Regions from separate parts of the Streptomyces sp. NPDC019890 genome, predicted to be linked through region 2. Evidence: riboswitches for the same ligand, from Rfam matches in the RefSeq annotation. Region 2 holds a riboswitch; the other holds the start of a gene.

Region 1 (10,583 bases), on a different contig from region 2:
CTTGGGCGCACACAATCCCACCCGTTCCTTCACGCACAGCATGGAAGTGTCTCCGGCTCAACGGCCGTGCAGAGAGGTTCCGTCAGCGGCCGTGCAGCGGGGTCCCACCGACCGGGCCGGGGGCCGGTGCACCGGCGTGCGCCTCACGGTCGTAGAAGGGACGGGTGTTGGCCCGCAGCCACATCGTGACCGGGTCGTACTCGTCGGACATCGCGACCGTGGAGACCGGCAGCCCGTCCGGGACCGAGCCGATCGACTGCTGCATCATCGCCCGCACCGCGTCCACGGACTGTCTGCTCGTGTCGTAGAGATCGAGACCGATGGCGAGGTACGGAGCGCCGAGTGCGGGCTGCACCCAGGCGCGGCGCAACGAGCGGACCGCGGGGGTGCGGTGGGCGTTCTGCGAGAGCAGGGCATAGAAATGCGGGATGTCGATGGCCGGTTCGGACAGCCGCAGGGGTCCGGCGGGCATCCGGTCGAGGCCGGTCGCGATCCGGCGCAGATCCAGCCAGGGGATGCCCACACCGCCGCCGGGGGCGTGCGGGTTCAGCCAGATCCCCCAGCGCTCGGGGTACAGGGCGCGGGCGACGTCGGGGCCGCTGATCACTTCGTGGGCGCGGTTCCAGCCGGAGACGGCGAGTTCCTGCGCGGAGGTGACGCATGGCGCGTAACCCACGCCGTCGACCTCCATGTTCCCGTACTGGGCGTCGGGCGAGCCGGCCCGGCCGTGCCAGAGCAGCATCCAGAGCCTGCCGCTCGCCGGGTCGGCGAGCGCGTGCAGCAGCGCCTCGTACGCGTCATAGCGTCCGGGTGTCACCTGGCGCAGCATGTGCTCGACCTGCCCCGCCGCCGCGGTGCCTGACGCACTCACCCTGGGTTCCGCCCCTCTTCGATCGACCATTCCAGCTTAAACGGCAGTCCTGACACCGACTTGACGACTACACGTGCTGTCGTTGGTAGAAGGGCCGCAGCCGCTCAAGCATCCACTCTCCGACAGGGTCCTGCGCCACATCCAGAAGTACGAGATTGACGGGCCAGCACACCTGTGCCCGGCCCAGCGCCCGGCCGAGCGCGTCCATGGGGGCGTTGCGGTCCGCGCCCTCCCATGAGGACAGCTGGACGCCGATGAACAGGGTGGGCGGATCGCCCTCGACGGAGGCGAGGGCACGGCGGGCGGTGAGGACGACACCGGAGGCCTCGAACTCACCGGCCGCGGCGGCGAGGAAGTCGACCGGCTCCTCCTGCCAGTCCGGCTCGAAGAGCCGCACCCGGCCGCCTGTCGCGGGCCCGTCCAGCACAGTGCGTCCCACCCGGCACAACTCGGCGACGGCGGGCGGCGGCAGCGGGGCGCCGACGGCGCCGCCCGGGTTCACCGCGATGCCGAGCTGCGGGGGCAGCCCCCGGGCGAATTCGCGGGCGGGGGCGACGGTGAAGGGCATATGGCTGCCGACGCATGCCATGAACTGCTGCTCGGAGCTGTAGACAGGGACGTACGCGGCGCCCTCGATGTCCATCGTGGGCAGGTCGAGGTCGGGGCTGTCGGGGCTGCCCCCGTTGGGCAGCGGCACCCAGACGTGGCTGCGGCCGAGCACCTCGACGAGACGGCCGCCGGCCGAGGCGTTGCCGAGGGATGCGCCGAGCACCTCTTCGAGCTCGTTCGCCGGCCAGCCGCCGTACGGATGCGGATGGGCCTGCTCCGGTGTGTGCATGTGCGTCCTTCTCCCCCGGCTTTCTCCGGTCTTGCGCCACCGACCCTAGCGCCGCGACCGCGCGGCACGCAGTCGGGCCCGAATGGTGGCCACGAGAAGCCGCGCACCGCACTACGACTCCTCGAAGCCCACCCGCGTCAGCGCCGCCGCCGCGTCCCGGTCCAGCAGGACGGCCGAAGCGCAGCCCGCGGGCAGCCGCCCGGCCTCCGCGTCGCGGATCAGCCGGCCCACCGCCCGCCTGTGCCGGGCGAAGGCATAGCCGGAGACCCCGCGGCCGCGCTCGCGCTGGCCATCCCTGGCCACGGCGGGCGTGACGTCGAGCAGCACCAGATGGAGGCCGCTGCCGCGGCGGCGCGCCTCCCGGGCCAGCCAGCGCCGCACCCAGGCCTGGGTGCCGCAGTCGTGCACGACCACGCCCAGACCCGAACGGAGCGCGCGCCGCAGTCCCGCGTAGTGGGCGATCCGCACCAGTGGGCGGTAGGCGGCGTACGGCAGCAGCCGCGGCATCCACCCGTCCCAGCGGTCCCGGGTGTCCTGCGAGTCGATCCCCCTGCCGCTCGCCGCGTGCCTGATCAGCGTGGACTTTCCGCTGCCCGGCAGGCCGGAGACGACCACGACATCACCGGCGGCGAAGCGCAGGGTGCGCGGACTGCGCCCCGAGCGGTCCCTCAGGTCGCGCAGCACGGGCACGGGCGTCCTGGAAAGCTCCCGCACGGGCGCGTCCTGCTGGACGGACACCCCCGCGGTCGTCACGTATGCACCGGACCGCTGCAACGTCATCGCCCTCCCCTGTCTCGGGTCACCCTCAACCCTTGCCCATGAAGTGTAAAGAATCGGTAATGTGGCACAACCGTTTTGGAGCTGAGGACTGCCTGTGAAGTGCGGCTGCCCGGATCGGGGCCGGACACCCCACATGGCGACGATGCGTGCAATGATGTGCCCGCAAACTGCATACAGGCCGCTTGAATCCGCGCGGGAGAGTCCTGGCCACTGTGTGCCGGGCGCCGAAGGAGCAAGTTCCTCCCTTGAATCTCTCAGGCCCCGTACCGCGTGTGATGAGGCAGATCTGAAAAGCGAGCCGCTGTCGAGTGGCTCCACCCAAGGTGCAAGTCACGACCACCACTACGTGCGGTCGAGACGAACCTCTCAGGTTCCGATGACAGATGGGGAGGATTGTCCTCGCCGGCCTGCCCTGGGAGCCATATCTATGAGCCACGCCCCCCGTCTCACCGCCCTCGATGCCCTGCACCGTTCGCTGGGTGCGACCATGACCGACTTCGCGGGCTGGGACATGCCGCTGCGGTACGGCAGTGAGCGCGACGAGCACAACGCCGTACGCACCAAGGCCGGTCTCTTCGATCTCTCGCACATGGGCGAGATCACCGTCACCGGACCGCAGGCCGCGGGCCTCCTCGACTACGCGCTGGTGGGCAACATCGGCTCCGTCGCCGTCGGCCGCGCGCGCTACACCATGATCTGTCAGCAGGACGGCGGGATCGTCGACGACCTGATCGTCTACCGCCTCGGCGAGACCGAGTACATGGTCGTCGCCAACGCGGGCAACGCGCAGATCGTCCTGGACTCGCTGACCGAGCGCGCCGTCGGCTTCGACGCCGAAGTGCGCGACGACCGTGACGCGTACGCGCTGATCGCCGTCCAGGGCCCTCAGTCCCCCGGCATCCTGAAGTCGCTCACCGACGCCGACCTGGACGGTCTCAAGTACTACGCGGGACTGCCCGGCACGGTCGCCGGCGTCCCGGCGCTGATCGCCCGCACCGGCTACACCGGCGAGGACGGCTTCGAGCTCTTCGTCGAGCCGCAGCACGCCGAGAAGCTCTGGCAGGCACTGACCGAGGCGGGCGCCCCGGTGGGCCTCATCCCCTGCGGGCTCTCCTGCCGCGACACGCTGCGCCTGGAGGCGGGCATGCCGCTGTACGGGCATGAGCTGACCACCGCGCTGACCCCCTTCGACGCAGGCCTCGGCCGGGTCGTGAAGTTCGAGAAGGCGGGGGACTTCGTCGGACGGGACGCGCTCAGCGCCGCGGCCGAGCGCGCGGAGACCAACCCGCCGCGCAAGCTCGTCGGCCTGATCGCCGAAGGCCGCCGGGTTCCCCGCGCCGGCATGAACGTGGTCGCCGACGGCCAGGTGATCGGCGAGGTCACCTCCGGCGCTCCGTCCCCCACGCTCGGCAAGCCGATCGCCATCGCGTATGTGGACGCGGCGCACGCCGCCCCGGGCACCCCCGGCGTCGGCATCGACATCCGCGGCACGCACGAGCCGTACGAGGTCGTGGCGCTGCCGTTCTACAAGCGCCAGAAGTGACACTGCGCACCGAGCCATCGTTCATCAGCACTCCCCCGCATACAGGAGAATTCAGGTCATGAGCAACCCCCAGCAGCTGCGCTACAGCAAGGAGCACGAGTGGCTGTCGGCCGCCGATGACGGCGTGTCGACGGTCGGCATCACGGAGCACGCGGCAAACGCGCTCGGCGATGTGGTGTACGTACAGCTCCCGGAGGTCGGTGACACCGTGACCGCGGGCGAGACCTGCGGCGAGCTGGAGTCGACCAAGTCCGTCAGCGACCTGTACTCGCCGGTCAGCGGCGAGGTCGTCGAGGCGAACCAGGACGTCGTGGACGACCCGTCGCTGGTGAACTCCGCACCGTTCGAGGGCGGCTGGCTCTTCAAGGTGCGTGTCGCACAGGAGCCGAAGGACCTGCTCTCCGCGGACGAGTACACCGAGTTCGCCGGCTGACCACGTTTCACCGGCTGACCACGACCCTAGGGATCGCCTGATGTCGCTTCTCAACACCCCTCTCCATGAGCTGGACCCGGACGTCGCCGCCGCTGTCGACGCCGAGCTCCACCGCCAGCAGTCCACCCTCGAGATGATCGCCTCGGAGAACTTCGCTCCGGTCGCGGTCATGGAGGCCCAGGGCTCCGTCCTCACCAACAAGTACGCAGAGGGCTACCCGGGCCGTCGCTACTACGGCGGCTGCGAGCACGTCGATGTCGTCGAGCAGATCGCCATCGACCGCATCAAGGCCCTCTTCGGCGCCGAGCACGCCAACGTCCAGCCGCACTCGGGCGCCCAGGCGAACGCGGCCGCGATGTTCGCGCTGCTCAAGCCGGGCGACACGATCATGGGCCTGAACCTCGCCCACGGTGGTCATCTGACCCACGGCATGAAGATCAACTTCTCCGGCAAGCTGTACAACGTGGTCGCGTACCACGTGGACAGCGAGACCGGCCAGGTCGACATGGCCGAGGTCGAGCGGCTCGCCAAGGAGTCCCGTCCGAAGCTGATCGTGGCCGGCTGGTCCGCGTACCCGCGTCAGCTGGACTTCGCGGCCTTCCGCCGGATCGCGGACGAGGTCGGCGCGTATCTGATGGTCGACATGGCCCACTTCGCGGGTCTGGTCGCCGCGGGTCTGCACCCCAACCCCGTACCGCACGCCCATGTCGTGACCACGACCACCCACAAGACCCTCGGCGGTCCGCGCGGCGGTGTCATCCTGTCGACGCAGGAGCTCGCCAAGAAGATCAACTCTGCGGTCTTCCCGGGTCAGCAGGGCGGTCCGCTGGAGCATGTGATCGCGGCGAAGGCGGTCTCCTTCAAGGTCGCGGCCTCCGACGACTTCAAGGAGCGCCAGCAGCGCACGCTGGACGGCGCGCGGATCCTCGCCGAGCGTCTGGTCCAGGCCGATGTGACCGAGCACGGCGTCTCGGTCCTGTCGGGCGGCACGGACGTGCACCTGGTCCTGGTCGACCTGCGCAACTCCGAGCTGGACGGCCAGCAGGCCGAGGACCGGCTCCACGAGGTGGGCATCACGGTCAACCGCAACGCCATCCCGAACGACCCGCGGCCGCCGATGGTCACCTCGGGTCTGCGGATCGGCACCCCGGCGCTGGCCACCCGCGGCTTCCAGGACGAGGACTTCCGCGAGGTCGCGGACATCATCGCCGAGGCGCTGAAGGCGCCCTCTCCCTTCGGGGGGGCCGACGCGGAGGCGCTGCGCGCCCGGGTCACCGCCCTGGCCGCGAAGCACCCGCTTTACCCTGGGCTGTAACCGCCCGAAGCAAAACAAACGGGGCACCGCGCACACTGGACAGTGCGCGCGGTGCCCCGCACCGCGCACTGCCCTCTGCACCACCCGGCAGACAACGACGTCTACCAACCCCGCTAGGAGTTCTCCGTGGCCATCTCGGTCTTCGACCTGTTCTCGATCGGCATCGGCCCGTCCAGCTCCCATACGGTGGGGCCGATGCGCGCCGCCCGTATGTTTGCGCGGCGACTCAAGAACGAGGGCCTGCTGGCCCACACCACCGCGATACGCGCCGAGCTCTTCGGCTCCCTGGGCGCGACGGGCCACGGCCACGGCACCCCGAAGGCCGTCCTGCTCGGGCTCGAGGGCAATTCCCCGCGTACGGTCGACGTCGAGAGCGCCGACGAGCAGGTGGAGCGGATCAAGCAGCGAGGACGCATCAACGTCCTCGGCATGCACGAGATCGACTTCGACTTCGACAAGAACCTGATCCTGCACCGCCGCAAGGCGCTGCCGTACCACGCCAACGGGATGACGGTCTTCGCGTTCGACGCCAAGGGCGAGACGGTCCTGGAGAAGACGTACTACTCGGTGGGCGGCGGCTTCGTCGTCGACGAGGACGCCGTCGGCGAGGACCGGATCGTGCTCGACGACACCGTGCTGAAGTACCCCTTCCGCACCGGCGACGAGCTGCTGCGGATGGCCAAGGACACCGGCCTGTCCATCTCCGCCCTGATGCTGGAGAACGAGAAGGCCTGGCGCTCCGAGGACGAGATCCGCGAAGGGCTCCTGGAGATCTGGCGGGTCATGCAGGCCTGTGTCTCGCGCGGCATGTCCCGCGAGGGCATCCTGCCCGGCGGCCTCAAGGTCCGCCGCCGTGCCGCGAACTCCGCGCGCCAGCTGCGCGCCGAGGGCGACCCGCTGGCCCGCGCCATGGAGTGGATCACTCTGTATGCGATGGCCGTGAACGAGGAGAACGCCGCGGGCGGGCGCGTCGTGACCGCCCCCACCAACGGCGCCGCGGGCATCATCCCGGCGGTGCTGCACTACTACATGAACTTCGTGCCCGGCGCCGACGAGGAGGGCGTGGTCCGCTTCCTGCTCGCGGCGGGCGCGATCGGCATGCTCTTCAAGGAGAACGCCTCGATCTCCGGCGCCGAGGTCGGCTGCCAGGGCGAGGTCGGCTCCGCCTGTTCAATGGCCGCGGGCGCACTCGCGGAGGTGCTCGGCGGCACCCCCGAGCAGGTCGAGAACGCCGCCGAGATCGGCATGGAGCACAACCTCGGGCTGACCTGTGACCCGGTCGGCGGCCTGGTCCAGATCCCGTGCATCGAGCGCAACGGCATGGCGGCGGTGAAGGCCGTGACGGCGGCGAGGATGGCGATGCGCGGGGACGGCAGCCACAAGGTCTCGCTGGACAAGGTCATCAAGACGATGAAGGACACGGGCGCGGACATGTCCGTGAAGTACAAGGAGACCGCGCGCGGCGGTCTCGCGGTGAACATCATCGAGTGCTGAGACCCCGGCGGCCGGGCTCGGCGGGGCAGCCCCTGGGTTCGGAGCAGGTCGGCGGTGATCGTCACCGCCGGCCAAGCCCTCGGCCGGTCAAGCCAGTTCACTGGAATTCACCCGCACGGGGGAGCCTCAGGAGCTCCGAACGTTTTTTCTCCTCCGCGCCCCCGGCGCCTCGCACTAATGTCGGGGCCTGTTCACCCAGGCTCCCGGCCGACAGACCCAAGCCCGCCGCATCAAGGAGGCACAGCCATGACCGAGGGGCTGACTTCGAGCTCGTACGACTTACGCGCGCGCCTTCCGGGGCCGTACGGCCGCGTCTACCGCAGCAGTACCCGTACCGTCGTCGAGCTGCACGGTGAGATCGACATCGCCGCGGCCACGCTGATCGGCGCGTATCTGGACGTCGTCACCGCCAGCGAGCACGAAGTGGTGGTCGATCTGACGCATGTGGCGTTCTTCGACTGCTCCGGCCTTGCGCTGCTGTGCCGGGCGCGGCGGCGCACCCGCGAGAACGGCGGGCGGATGTGGGTGGTGTGCGGCGGGCCGGCGGTCCTGCGGGTGTTCCGCGCAGGCGGGGTGCTGGAGGCGTTCGGCACGCTGCCGACACTGGAGGCGGCGCTTGCGGCTGACTGAGCGGCCGCAGCGCCGTCGTTCCCCGGCGGGCCGGGGGGCCTCCCCCAGAGCCTTCGGGCCCGGGAGGGGTCCCCAGGTGGATCAGGCCTTGTTCAGCGAGTCCCAGAACTCCTCGAACGTCAGCTGACCGTCGCCGTTCGCGTCCTTCGTCTTGATCACTGCCTCGGCGACCGTCTCGGTGACATGGAAGTCGCCCAGCTGCGCCATCACGCTCTTGTACTCCGCCGCCGTGATCAGGCCGTCGCCGTTCAGGTCGTAGCGCTCGAACGCCCTGCGCGCCTCTTCGATGTCCGCCACTGCTTCCGCCCCTTCTTCGTGCATTACTGACTGGGTCAGATTATCGGCCCACGCTCCGCTCACCCGCATGCACCCGCCTTACGTCCTCAGGGGAGAGACCTGGGCCTCCGCGGGTGGAGACTCATGAGGAGAAAGGGACACGGAAATGAGCGAGGCACTGGCGCGGATCCTGGCAGCCGCGGCCGCCGGGGAGTTCCCGCCCGCGGACGGCTGTACGACGGTGATCGAGCAGCCGAACGCCCGCGACGCCGGTGTACTGGCCCTCACCGCACACTCAGTGATCTTCACGGACGAGGATCCGGAGTGGGTACGGGCCGAGCTCGCCGCGACCGACTCCGACCGGCTGGCCGCCGCGATGAACCCGTCGTTCCTGGCCGCCATGCTGGCCCGCACCGGCCGCTCCATGAACACCATCGACCTGGTGACGGTCGCCCCGGCGCTGCCCGGCCGGCCCGAGCTCGAACTGCGTGAGATCGAGGACCCGGATCACCCGCGGGTGGCGCGTGCCATGAAGTACCGCGACGGCGTACGGGTGTGGGCCGCCGACGGCGGTGTGGTGATCCTCGGCCGGGGCGTGGCCGGCCGGTGGGAGACCGCGATCGAGGTGGACGAACAGGCGCGCGGCCGAGGTCTCGGCCTGGCGCTGGCGACGGCTGCCCGTCATCTGGTGCCGGACTCGGTGCTGTGGGCCCAGCAGTCGCCCGGCAACGCCCGCAGCGTGCGGACCTTCCAGGCGGCGGGCTTCCGGCCGGTGGGCTCGGAGGCACTGTTCATGGCCGGCTGATCACGGCCGGCTGACAGATGCCGACTGAGAGGGCTTCAACTATCCTTCCGCAGAGCGGAAGTTGATTTTCGGTCCCGCTGGAATCGCTTCTCGCCAAATCCCCGGTGGACCTTCGTCACTCTCCGCCGCACGGCGTTAACTTCTTGGCGTCGCCGCCACACCAGGAGCACAGGGCTCCCAGGGACAAGCGGCGCAAGGGTGATGTCAACAGTGACGATCACAACCGACTCATTCACGGTCCGGCCCTTCACCCGTACCTGTCACTTCATTTGGGACGAAGGCGACCATGTCCTGATCGGGGTTTCCCCGGGGAACAGCTATTTCTCCGCAGCGCGCATAACAGAACTCGCGCGCTGGGCGTCCCCGCGCTTCACCGCGGTGGATTTCGTGTATGCCGATCTGCATGTGGCGGCCCTCTTCACGGCGCTCGGGCACGCTCCCGAGCAGGCGGCCCGGCGTGCGACCAAGGAGCTCAAGGCCGTAAGGAGGCGGATCCTGGCCGGAGTTGAGGCGGCCGGGCCGCCGGGCCGGCAGATCGGGGTGCGGGCGCTGTCGGAATTCTCGGACGATCCCGTTTATGCGCTGCTGCACCGGCGCGTACAGCATTTCCTCGCCACGGACACGGACGAGGATTTCCGCAAGAGCTGCGACCGGATGGTCCAGCAGTTTCTGGCGCCCAAACTGGCCGCCGGGGAATCCGTCACGCCGGAACAGCGGTCCGCCTGCCTCGACTACATCGCGGCCGAACTCCCCTTCTTCCTCGACACCCCGGGGATTCTCGGCGTCCCTTCCTCCGTCTCCTGCTACCACGCGCTGATGCCGCTGACGGAACTTCTCTTCGGAAAGGGTGGCGGACTGCGGGCGGCCCGCAATCAGGCCTACGCGGTCGTGCGGCCCGAGGTGTCCGAAGCGCCTGAAGCACCTCAAACCTCGAACGCACCCGGAGCACCCGAAGCACCCGAAGCACCCGAAAGGAGCGCAGCCGATGACAGCCGAGCACGAGCAGCTTGACTTCCCGTTCTCCCGGCGGGGCGACGTGCTCCCCGCGGAGTGCGCCCTGCTGCGCGAGAAGGAGCCGGTGGCCAAGGTGCGCACCATCACCGGCGACAGCGCCTGGCTGGTGAGCAGTTACCGACTGGCCAAACAGGTCCTTGAGGACGAGCGGTTCAGCCTCAAGGACACCGCCACCCCCGGAGTGCCACGCCAGTATGCGCTGACGATCCCGCCCGAGGTCGTCAACAACATGGGGAACATCAACAGCGTCGGGCTGCGCGGCGCGGTGATGAGGGCACTGAGTCCCCGGGCCGACGACGGGCTGCACGACTGGCTGCGCGGCCAGGCGGACGCGCTCATCGACAGGCTGCTCACCGAGGGCCCGCCGGTCGATCTGCGCGCCGGTTTCGCCGACCCGTTCTCGGCCGCGCTGCACTGCAAGGTGATCGGGGTCCCGTTCCGGGACTGGCGGCGGCTGATGTCGGGCCTGGACATCGCCTTCATGACCAGCGCCCGACCCTTCGACGGCGCGGGCCTGAACTGGTACAAGGACCTCGACTACATGGTCGAGCGGCTGAACGCGCCCGAGGCCGAACGCTCGGGTC
Region 2 (10,583 bases):
GACACCACGCTGGCGGCCTACAAGGAGGCCCGGGAGACCTATGTGAAGGGCAAGTTCAACGCCCTGGTCATCCTCACCGACGGCTCCAACCAGGACCAGTTCAGCATCTCCCGCAGTGCGCTGATCTCCCGGCTCAAGGCGCTCTCCGACACGGAGCGCCCGGTGCCGCTGATCGCCATCGCGGTCGGGCCCGACGCCGACCGGGAAGAGGTCGACCAGATCGCCAGGGCGACGGGCGGCGCGGGCTACCAGGTCAGCGACCCCGCAGACATCCAGGCAGTGATCCTGAAGGCGATCACGGCGGTCGGGCAGACAGGAGAGCCCTCCTCTCAGAACTGAGTCTCAGAACGGAGACTCAGAATTGGGCATCGGGGACAGCGCCCGAGCCCGGGGGCGCACCCGGGAAGCCGACCGGCCAGGTGTGCACCGGCTCCCCCTGGTGCATCAGCTCGCTGTAGCGGCGGGTGGTGGCGGCGAGGGCGGCCTCCCGTTCCAGACCGGCCTCCAGCGCCCGGTGGAAGGTGTCGGCCTGCCACGAGGCCCCGTTCACCCGCCGCCTGCACCGCTCCTCGATGACGCCGAGGTAGAAGTCTCGGTCTGCGGGCTCGACGTGCCACGCGTCGAGCCCCGCCGCGGCCAGCGGCAGCAGTTCGTCCCGTACGAGCTTGACGACGGGCACCCGCGAGATGCCGCCGGCCCGCCCGGGGCGCGGCCACTGGAGCTCGGCGTCGATGCCGTGACGGCATGCGGTGTCGAAGTTGTCGGCCGCGGCGGCGAAGGGCAGCCTGCTCCACACCGGCCTGGCATCTTCGGCGAGGGCGCGCACCAGGCCGTAGTAGAAGGCGGCGTTGGCGACCACATCGGTGACCGTGGGCCCGGCGGGCAGCACGCGGTTCTCCACCCGCAGATGGGGCACGCCGTCGACGACTCCGTACACCGGCCGGTTCCAGCGGTACACCGTGCCGTTGTGCAGAACGAGCTCCTGGAGCCCGGGGACCTTGCCGTCGTCGAGCACCCGCAGCGGGTCCTCCTCCTCGTCGCAGATCGGCAGCAGGGCGGGAAAGTAGCGCAGATTCTCCTCGAACAGGTCGTACGCGGAGTTCACCCACCGCTCGCCGAACCAGGTCCGCGGGCGCACGCCCTGGGCCTGGAGTTCGGGCGGCCGGGTGTCGGTTGCCTGCTGGAACAGCGGTGGCCTGGACTCGCGCCAGAGTTCCTTGCCGAACAGGAAAGGCGAGTTGGCGCCGACGGCGACCTGGACGGCGGCCGCGGCCTGAGCGGCGTTCCACACGTCCGCGAACCGCGCGGGGGTCACCTGGAGGTGCAGCTGCACCGAGGTGCAGGCGGCCTCCGGGACAATCGACGCCGAGGTGCAGGTCAGCTGCTCCACACCGTCGATATCGAGCATGAACTCCTCGCCGCGGGCCGCGACAATCTGCTCGTTGAGCAGTACGTACCTGTCGACGTCCGAGAGGTTCGCGGAGACGAGATCATGCTGGGCGAGCGTCGGAAGAATTCCGATCATCACGATCCCCGAGCCGATCTCGGCAGCTTTCCGGTGGGCATATCCGAGTCCGGTGCGCAGCTCCTCTGCCAGCTGGTCGAGAACGCGCCCGCTCAGCCGGTGCGGAACGATATTTACTTCCAGGTTGAACATTCCGAGCTCGGTCTGGAAATCGCGGCTCGCAATACGCTCCAGAACCTCCGCATTCATCATCCGTGGCAGTCCGTCGGCGCCTGCGAGATTCAGCTCGATCTCAAGGCCCATGAGATTCCGGGGCCGGTCGAACCTCTTCTCGGCCAGCAGCCTCCCCAGTCCCGCGAGGCACTGCTGCAACTTCCTCCGGTACCTTTGCCGATCGGACAGGTCGAATCCGCCTGCCACGACCTTCTCCCCCATCGAAGCGTCCCTCCTCGAGTGGGCATCACGCAGCATCGGCCGCTCGCGTCACGGACGATAATGCCCAGACGAGCTGATCTGTAACGCCCCACGGGCGGTCCACTGCCGGTAGGGTGGTGACATTGGCCGACTGGCACATTCCCTCGGCATGATGCAGTACGCAGTTACCATTGCCCGATGCCTGGTGAAAAATGCCGACGCGTTTCAGCCTACCGCGCCTCCGATAAAATCCCAGGCCGGGGCCTTGCGGCCATGAAGAAATCGGCAGAAACTCCGCAACAGAAGGACCTGATTCCGCCTTGCCGGAAATACGCACGACCGCTAGCAGAAACACCGCGAGAACACGTGTCGTATAACCTTTGCTTACGAGGCAGAGAGTTGGCGCCCGGTGGCCTTTCCGGCCCCCTCTGGCCCCCAAACGCTGACAGTGCCGTCCGCACCTCCCCCTTGCATCACCGTGTCTCCGAAGTGAGAGGCGACCCATCATGCCGCTGCATGTCCCCCCGGCTCCCGCGCCCGCCCTGCGTTGCGTCCTCGCGGCACTCGGTTCTCCCACGGCCGTCCACGAGGCCGCTACCCCCGCCCTCAAGTCCGTCCAGGGACCTCTGAGCGCCGAACTGCCCCTCCCCGTCCACGTACTGGATCAGATCGTGCCGAGCAGCAGTACCCCGTACACCCGCCTGACGGGCTGGCGCTTCCTGATCCGCAACGGCGACCGCGCCGTGGCCGCGGCGGAGACCGTGCTCACCCCTGACGGCTGGACCTTCTCGCACTTCTTCGAAGGCCCTTACCTCAGCTCCACCGAGCGGGCGCTGCGCCAGGCCGAGTCGATGAGAACCCACTTCCAGCCACGGCTGCTCTCCATCCCCGAGCTCTACATGCTCACCCTCTGGCTGCACGGCGACACGGACGCCGACGCCTCGGCCGGCACCCCCCGGCCGGCGGACGTACTGGTGCCGCTCGCGCCCGCGCCGCCGGGAATCGCCGCGCACCATCCGCACCGGGTCGCCGATCTGCTGCCGGTGATGACCCTGCGGCTCGCACCGGCGCCGCTGCTCGGCTCACCGGCCTGAGGGCGCGCCCCTCGAACCCTCTTCGCGCCCGCCTCGAGCGCTGCTAGCGCCCCGTGACCCTTCGGTCGCGGGGCGCACTCCTGCCCCAGGTGGACTAGCCCATAACGGTCACTGTGAACCACCCGGAAAGACAATGGAGTTGAGCTGAACCGTCCGCGCGGGTGATACGTCATAAACCAGTAAGTAGAGCTGCCGCGAAATCCCTGCGGATTGACGCCCGTGGGGCAACACTGGGATCCGACCGACAGATACGGGGGGCGGCCATGAACACCTCATCGAGCCGCAGGACACTCACTACATCGCAGCGAAAGAACCCACCCATGTGCCAGCACCAGCCAGCCTGCCCGACATCCGACTCACCCGACCGGGAAGCGGCGCGCCTCATGGCGCACCACCCGGAGCAGGGCTGGAGCCTGCTGTGCAACGGCGTCCTGCTCTTCGAGGACACCGGCGAGTTGCTGCCGGACGGGCAGATCATCGCGCCGCACCGGCCGCGCGAGGTAATGACGGCCGCCTAGCGCCGGCACGTACGACCAGTCACGTACGACGAGTCACGTACGACGAGGGGCCGGCCCGGAGACTGAATCTCCGCACCGGCCCCGACGCATGCGCGCCGCCCGTCCGTCGACGCCTGTCAGCCGTCGTACTCGTCCATCGGCGGGCAGGAGCAGACTAGGTTGCGGTCGCCGAACGCACCGTCGATCCGGCGCACCGGCGGCCAGTACTTGTCCGCGGCGCTCACTCCGGCCGGGAAGACCGCCTCCTCGCGGCTGTACGGGTGCGCCCACTCGCCGCCCAGCGCCGCCGCGGTGTGCGGGGCGTTGCTCAGCGGATTGTCCTGCGCGGGCCACTCGCCGGACGCGACCTTTTCGATCTCGCCGCGGATCGCGATCATCGCGGCGCAGAAGCGGTCGATCTCGTTCAGGTCCTCGCTCTCGGTGGGCTCGATCATCAGCGTGCCGGCCACCGGGAACGACATCGTCGGCGCGTGGAAGCCGTAGTCGATCAGGCGCTTGGCGATGTCGTCGACGCTGACGCCCGTCGCCTTCGAGATCGGCCGCAGATCGACGATGCACTCGTGCGCGACCAGACCGGCCGGGCCGGTGTAGAGCACCGGGTAGTGCGGCTCCAGGCGCTTGGCGATGTAGTTGGCCGCGAGCACGGCGACCTGCGTCGCGCGCTTGAGGCCCTCGCCGCCCATGAGACGTACGTACGCCCAGGAGATCGGCAGGATGCCCGCCGAACCCCACGGGGCGGCCGAGATCGGTCCCACGCCCGTCTCCGGTCCCGCGGTCGGCTGGAGCGGGTGGTTCGGGAGGTACGGAGCGAGGTGCGCCCGTACGCCCACCGGACCGACGCCGGGGCCGCCGCCGCCGTGCGGGATGCAGAAGGTCTTGTGCAGGTTGAGGTGCGAGACGTCGCCGCCGAACTTTCCGGGCTTGGCGAGGCCCACCAGGGCGTTGAGGTTGGCGCCGTCGACGTACACCTGGCCGCCGGCGTCGTGCACCTGCGCGCAGATGTCGGCGACATGCTCCTCGAACACACCATGCGTGGACGGGTAGGTGATCATCAGGACGGAGAGCTCGTCGCGGTACTGCTCGATCTTGGCCCGCAGGTCCTCGGCGTCGACCTCGCCGTCGTCGGCGGTCTTGACCACGACGACCTTCATACCGGCCATCACGGCGCTGGCGGCGTTGGTGCCGTGCGCCGAGGACGGGATGAGACAGACGGTGCGCCGGCTGTCGCCGTTGGCGCGGTGGTACGCACGCACGGCGAGCAGGCCCGCGAGCTCGCCCTGCGAACCGGCGTTGGGCTGGATGGACACCGCGTCGTACCCGGTGACCTCGGCCAAGCGCTGCTCCAGCTCATGGATGAGCGTGAGGTACCCCTCGGCCTGCTCGACCGGCGCGAAGGGGTGGATCTGCCCGAACTCCGGCCAGGTGACCGGCTCCATCTCGGTGGTCGCGTTCAGCTTCATCGTGCAGGAGCCGAGCGGGATCATGCCGCGGTCCAGCGCGTAGTCCCGGTCGGCCAGCTTGCGCAGATAGCGCAGCATCGCCGTCTCGGAACGGTGCTGGTGGAAGACCGGATGCGTGAGGTAGTCGTCGGTCCGCAGCAGCGCCTCGGGCAGCGCATCCGCAATCGCCGCGTCCAGTGCCTCGATGTCCCCCTCGACGCCGAAGGCGGCCCATACGGCGGTCAGCTGCGTACGTCCGGTGGTCTCGTCGCAGGCGATGGAGACGGTGTCGGGGTCGACGAGGTGGAGGTTGACCCCGCCCTCACGGGCGGCGGCGACGACCTCGGCGGCCTTGGCGGGCACCCGGGCGGTCAGCGTGTCGAAGTACGAACCGTGCACGACCTCCACGCCACCGGCCCGCAGGCCCGCGGCGAGCAGCGTCGCGTACCGGTGGGTGCGCCGCGCGATCGAGCGCAGGCCCTCGGGGCCGTGGTAGACGGCGTACATCCCCGCCATGACGGCGAGCAGCACCTGGGCGGTGCAGATGTTGCTGGTGGCCTTCTCCCGGCGGATGTGCTGCTCACGGGTCTGCAGCGCGAGCCGGTACGCCTTGTTGCCGTCGGCGTCGACGGAGACGCCCACCAGCCGGCCGGGCAGGCTGCGCGCGAACTTCTCGCGTACGGCCATGTATCCGGCGTGCGGGCCGCCGAAGCCCATCGGGACGCCGAAGCGCTGCGTGGTGCCCACGGCGATGTCGGCGCCCAGTTCGCCCGGCGAGGTGAGCAGGGTCAGCGCCAGCAGATCGGCGGCCACGGTGACGATCGCGCCGAGCTCGTGTGCCTGCTCGATGAGGGGCTTGATGTCGCGTACGGCACCGGACGCGCCCGGGTACTGGAGCAGCACGCCGAAGACGCCGCGCTCGGCGATCCCGGCCGGGATGCCGTCGCTCAGGTCGGCGGTGACGACCTCGACGCCGGCCGGTTCGGCACGGGTCTCCATCACGGCGATGGTCTGCGGCAGGGCGTCGGCGTCGACCAGGAAGACGCCGTTCTTGACCTTGCCGACCCGGCGGGCGAGCGACATGGCCTCGGCGGCGGCAGTGCCCTCGTCGAGCAGCGAGGCGCCGGAAGTGGGCAGCCCGGTCAGCTCGGCGACCATCGTCTGGAAGTTGAGCAGCGCCTCGAGCCGGCCCTGGGAGATCTCCGGCTGGTAGGGCGTGTACGCGGTGTACCAGGCCGGGTTCTCCATGACGTTGCGCAGGATGACCGGTGGCGTGAAGGTGCCGTAGTAACCGAGGCCGATCATCGGCGCGAGCACCTGATTGCGGTCGGCAAGAGTGCGCAGCTCGGCGAGGACGTCGGCCTCGGTGCGCGCGTCCGGGAGGTTCAGCGCCTCCGCGTTCTTGATCACATCAGGCACCGCGGCGGCGGTCAGCTCGTCGAGTGAGCCGTACCCGACGTGTGCCAGCATCTTGGCCTGGGACTCGGCGTCGGGCCCGATGTGGCGCTGCTCGAAGGGGGTGCCTCGCTCGAGCTGGGAGAGCGGAATGCGATTGGCGGTCATTAAGGAGGCCTCCTGGTCTGACGCGACCTACGAGGGGCATCCGGCGCGGATGCCCGGACGGCCTCCCCCTCTGTCATCTCAACCTGAGAGCTTCACCGGCGCGCACGAGGCACCCCGGCTTTCACCGTCGGTGAGAGCGGATGCCGTCCGACACCCGCTCTGCTTTCCAGAGTGACCTCGTCCGTGCGGTACAGGGGCCTGAGAGATTCCGGGGAGGATTTGCTCCTTCGGCGCCGCCGGTACGTCACCGGTGGACTCTCCCGCACGGGGTCAGCAGCCGCTTGCCAGCGTACCAGCGTGCCCCCTCGCCGATCGCTCAAGTGGCCGACACCACTGATGTGCACTTTTGTAGTATTTAATCAGCAGTTGCGACCTATTGGAGGGACCGTGCAGACCGACATCGATCCGCGCAGCCTGATCGGCCGCAAGGCGTTCGACCGCAACGGCACCAAGATCGGGACTGTGGACGAGGTGTATCTGGACGATGCCACGGGCGTGCCCGAGTGGGCGGCCGTGCGCACCGGCCTGTTCAGCAGGGACGCCTTCGTCCCGCTGGAGCCGAGCAAGGTCGTCGACGACACCCTGCACGTCCCGTACGAGCGCTCGCTGATCAAGGACGCACCGGACTTCGGCGTCGGCCGTCATCTCTCTCCCGAGCAGGAGCTGCAGCTCTACCACCACTACGGCCTCGAGCTCTCCGCGCCGCCCGAGACGCCGGCGCCCTCCTCCGGTCCCGCGCCTCCCTCGGGTCCCCCGCCCTCCTCGGGTGACACCTCCTTCGGCCGCGTTGCGGGCCGGGAGGACTGACCCGGCTCCGGCCCGGACGCGGGCAGCGGCACCAGCGGCACCAGCGGCACCAGCGGCACCAGCGGCACCAGCGGCACCAGCGGCAGCGGATCGGACAGTTCCAGGTCCGGATCGTCCACCCGGAAGGTGCGCACGCGGCCGGGCGCCGACCCCGGCTCCTCGAACCGCACGGTGACCCGGCCGACGCCGCTGCCCTGCACCCACCCCGCCCCGTACTCGGCATGCCGTACGTCGTACCCGGCCGCCCAGCGCCGCTCCGCGGGCGCCACCGGCTCCGGCCCGGACGCCTTTTCGGCCTCCGGCGCCCGCTGTTCGGCCTCCGCCCCCGCTTCTTCGGGTACGGAATCGGCCTGCTCGTCAGCGGCGGCCTGGGCGAACAGATCCTCCTGGGTGTAGTCCGCGAGCCCGCTCACGCCGACCCCGAGCAGCCGCACCCCGCCCGTGGTGTCCACGGCCTCCAGCAGCCGCCCCGCCGCCTCTCGCACCACCGCAGGGTCGTCCGTCGGCCCGCGCAGCGTCTCCGAGCGCGTCAGCGTCGAGAAGTCGTACCGCCGTACCTTCAGTACGATCGTCCGCCCCGAGTGCCCGGAAGCCCGCAGCCGCCGCACACACCGGTCCGCGAGCCGGTCCACCTCGATCCGCACCCGCACCCGGTCGTGCAGATCCACGTCGAAGGTGTCCTCGACCGACACCGACTTGGTGTCCCGCTCGGCCACCACCGGCCGGTCGTCATACCCCCTGGCCATCCGGAACAGCGAGGTCCCGTGCGCCTTGCCCAGCAGCCGTACGAGCTCGTCCTCGCCGGCCTCCGCCAGATCGGCAACCGTCGTCATACCGGCCCGCCGCAGATGCTCCCCCGTCGCCGGCCCGACCCCGGGCAGCGTGCGTACGGACATGGGACCGAGCAGGTCCCGTTCCGTACCGGGCACTATGAGCACCAGGCCATCGGGTTTCGCCTGCTCGGAAGCGATTTTGGCGAGCATCTTGGATCCCGCGAGACCGACGGAACCGGTCAGCCCGGTGACCGCTCGGATGTCGGCCCGCAGCCGCTCGCCGGTCGCACGGGCCGACAAGGCATCGTCCGCCGCGCCCCCCGCCTCCAGGTCGACAAAGGCCTCGTCCAGGCTCAGCGGCTCCACCAGCGGCGACAGACGCTGCAACAGCCCCATCACCTGCTCGCTCACCGCCCGGTAGAGCGAGAAGCGCGGCACCAGATACGCGGCGTTCGGCGCCAGACGTCTGGCCTGCGCCATCGGCATCGCCGAGTGCACCCCGAACCGTCTGGCTTCGTACGACGCGGTGGCGACGACTCCACGCGGCCCGAGCCCGCCGACGACCACCGGCTTTCCGCGCAGACTCGGCTTCGCCGCCTGTTCGGCGGCGGCGAAGAAGGCATCCATGTCCAGATGCAGAATCGTCGGCGCGGTTCTCACAACTTCGATGCTGCCCTACGCCACTGACATTGGCGCCGGGACCCGGCAGCGCTCTCAGCGCTCAGACGGCCCGGTCGCGTCTGCGCCTGGCGAGCTCGTCCGCAGGGTTGTTCCCGACCAGTGTCTCGCCGGTGTCGATGCGCTCGCCGTGCAGCTGCGAAAGTGCCGCCTCGACATCCCGCCAGACCACCCCGACGGCGATTCCGAAGACCCCCTGCCCGCCCTGGAGCAGATCGACGACCTCGTCGGGCGAGGAACACTCGTAGACCGTCGCTCCGTCGCTCATCAGGGTCATGCGCTCAAGGTCCACGAAGCCCCGGGCCTGCAGATGCTGCACCGCGGCACGAATGTTCTGCAGCGCGACACCGGTGTCCAGGAAACGCTTGACGATCTTGAGGACGACCACATCGCGGAAGCTGTAGAGCCGCTGGGTTCCCGATCCGTACGCAGGACGCACGCTGGGTTCGACAAGACCCGTGCGCGCCCAGTAGTCGAGCTGCCGATAGGTGATGCCGGCCGCCGCACACGCGGTGGGGCCCCGGTAGCCGATCGTCTCCCTGGTGGAGTCGGCCGCGCTCTCGTGAAGCGGATACGGCCCGCTCTCCCCCAGACTCAGTCCGGGGGGACCCCCTGCCGCACCGTCGCCGCTGTTTCTCACGCCGACCTCCGTCCTTGACCTGCCATGTCGACGGTAGGCAGTCACCAGGGGTGCGTCAACGATCGCCACACTCGGCACGCCGAGTGATAATCACCCTGAGAGTGGTTTGCCGTGCCCCCGCTCAGGGAACAGCTAGTCGAATGTGCCCATGCCGCCCCATCGGGCGGTCACTGACTGTTGGTGCCGAAGTCCTCGGGCGAGATCTGATCGAGGAACTCGCGGAACTTCTCCACCTCGTCCTCCTGCTCGTCCGGGATGGCGATTCCCGCGTCGTCGAGCACGCCGTCGCTGCCGTAGATCGGCGTACCAGTGCGCAGGGCAAGCGCTATGGCGTCGGACGGCCTGGCGCTCACCTCTACCCCGCTGGCGAAGACCAGCTCCGCGTAGAAGACGCCTTCGCGCAGGTCAGTGATGCGGACCTCGGTGAGCTCCTGGCCCACCGCCTCCAGCACATCCTTGAAAAGGTCATGAGTCAGCGGTCTGGCCGGTGCCATGCCCTGCTGGGCGAAGGCAATCGCGGTCGCCTCCCCGGGACCGATCCAAATGGGGAGGTACCGATCGCCTCCCACTTCGCGCAGGAGCACGATCGGTTGGTTCGAGGGCATTTCGACCCGGACACCCACAACGTCGAGCTCGTTCACACAGTAACCCTAGGACGTGCCCGACCGGTTTGGGTAGTCGGGCTCCCCCATGATCAGTGCAGACGGACTCCGAGGGCGGTCTGCACAAGGGCCGCATGGAGCCGTACGGACAGGGCTGCGAGCTCCTTCGTGGTGGCCTCGGCATGTGCCCTGGTCTGCGGATTACGGTGCCGCCGCAAGGGCGCGACCAGCTGCTCGACCAGCCCGGCCTCGCGGTCGGCGGCGGCTTTCATCGCGCGCAGATGGCGGGGTTCGAGACCGAATCGCCCAAGATCGGCGACAAGTCTGGCCACGGTCACCGACTCCGCGTCGTAACCGCCGTCCTCGTCCTCGGCCAGCAGGCCGTACGACTCCCACTCGTCGAGCTCTGCCTCGCTCACCTCCGCGGCCGCAATCAGCTCCGGCCGGCCCACCCGGGCGGCGGTCGGACGCTCGGCGTCGGACTCGAAAGCGCCCTCGGGCAGTTCCCGCTGGGCGCCCTGCGCAGGCAGCGGCACCTGCTCGCCACGGCTCAAGGCGTCGAGATGCTCACGGATGACTCTCAGCGGAAG

The links. A riboswitch is a leader RNA that binds a small molecule or an ion and turns the genes downstream of it on or off. The one in region 2 is predicted to bind glycine.
Region 1: it holds a riboswitch for glycine, as region 2 does, so the genes downstream of both, gcvT (glycine cleavage system aminomethyltransferase GcvT) here and gcvP (aminomethyl-transferring glycine dehydrogenase) in region 2, are expected to answer to the same signal.

The regions. Positions count from the first base shown of each region.
Region 1 is NZ_JBJDQK010000003.1:228,097-238,679, forward strand. Features, by position in the region: gene ACI2LP_RS09445 (enhanced serine sensitivity protein SseB C-terminal domain-containing protein) at 83-871, opposite strand; gene ACI2LP_RS09450 (enhanced serine sensitivity protein SseB) at 939-1,709, opposite strand; gene ACI2LP_RS09455 (AAA family ATPase) at 1,821-2,489, opposite strand; glycine riboswitch at 2,673-2,768, shown strand; gene gcvT (glycine cleavage system aminomethyltransferase GcvT) at 2,917-4,032, shown strand; gene gcvH (glycine cleavage system protein GcvH) at 4,091-4,465, shown strand; gene glyA (serine hydroxymethyltransferase) at 4,506-5,780, shown strand; gene ACI2LP_RS09475 (L-serine ammonia-lyase) at 5,907-7,274, shown strand; gene ACI2LP_RS09480 (STAS domain-containing protein) at 7,521-7,904, shown strand; gene ACI2LP_RS09485 (EF-hand domain-containing protein) at 7,986-8,201, opposite strand; gene ACI2LP_RS09490 (GNAT family N-acetyltransferase) at 8,347-8,985, shown strand; gene ACI2LP_RS09495 (tRNA-dependent cyclodipeptide synthase) at 9,196-9,996, shown strand; gene ACI2LP_RS09500 (cytochrome P450) at 9,971-10,583, shown strand, end outside.
Region 2 is NZ_JBJDQK010000021.1:25,655-36,237, forward strand. Features, by position in the region: gene ACI2LP_RS32215 (substrate-binding domain-containing protein) at 1-339, shown strand, start outside; gene ACI2LP_RS32220 (glutamate-cysteine ligase family protein) at 356-1,900, opposite strand; gene ACI2LP_RS32225 (hypothetical protein) at 2,386-2,973, shown strand; gene ACI2LP_RS32230 (DUF5999 family protein) at 3,294-3,491, shown strand; gene gcvP (aminomethyl-transferring glycine dehydrogenase) at 3,608-6,493, opposite strand; glycine riboswitch at 6,670-6,766, opposite strand; gene ACI2LP_RS32240 (PRC-barrel domain-containing protein) at 6,881-7,300, shown strand; partial or broken gene ACI2LP_RS32245 (DNA polymerase IV) at 7,372-8,733, opposite strand; gene ACI2LP_RS32250 (MerR family transcriptional regulator) at 8,795-9,391, opposite strand; gene ACI2LP_RS32255 (bifunctional nuclease family protein) at 9,559-10,032, opposite strand; gene ACI2LP_RS32260 (MerR family transcriptional regulator) at 10,086-10,583, opposite strand, start outside.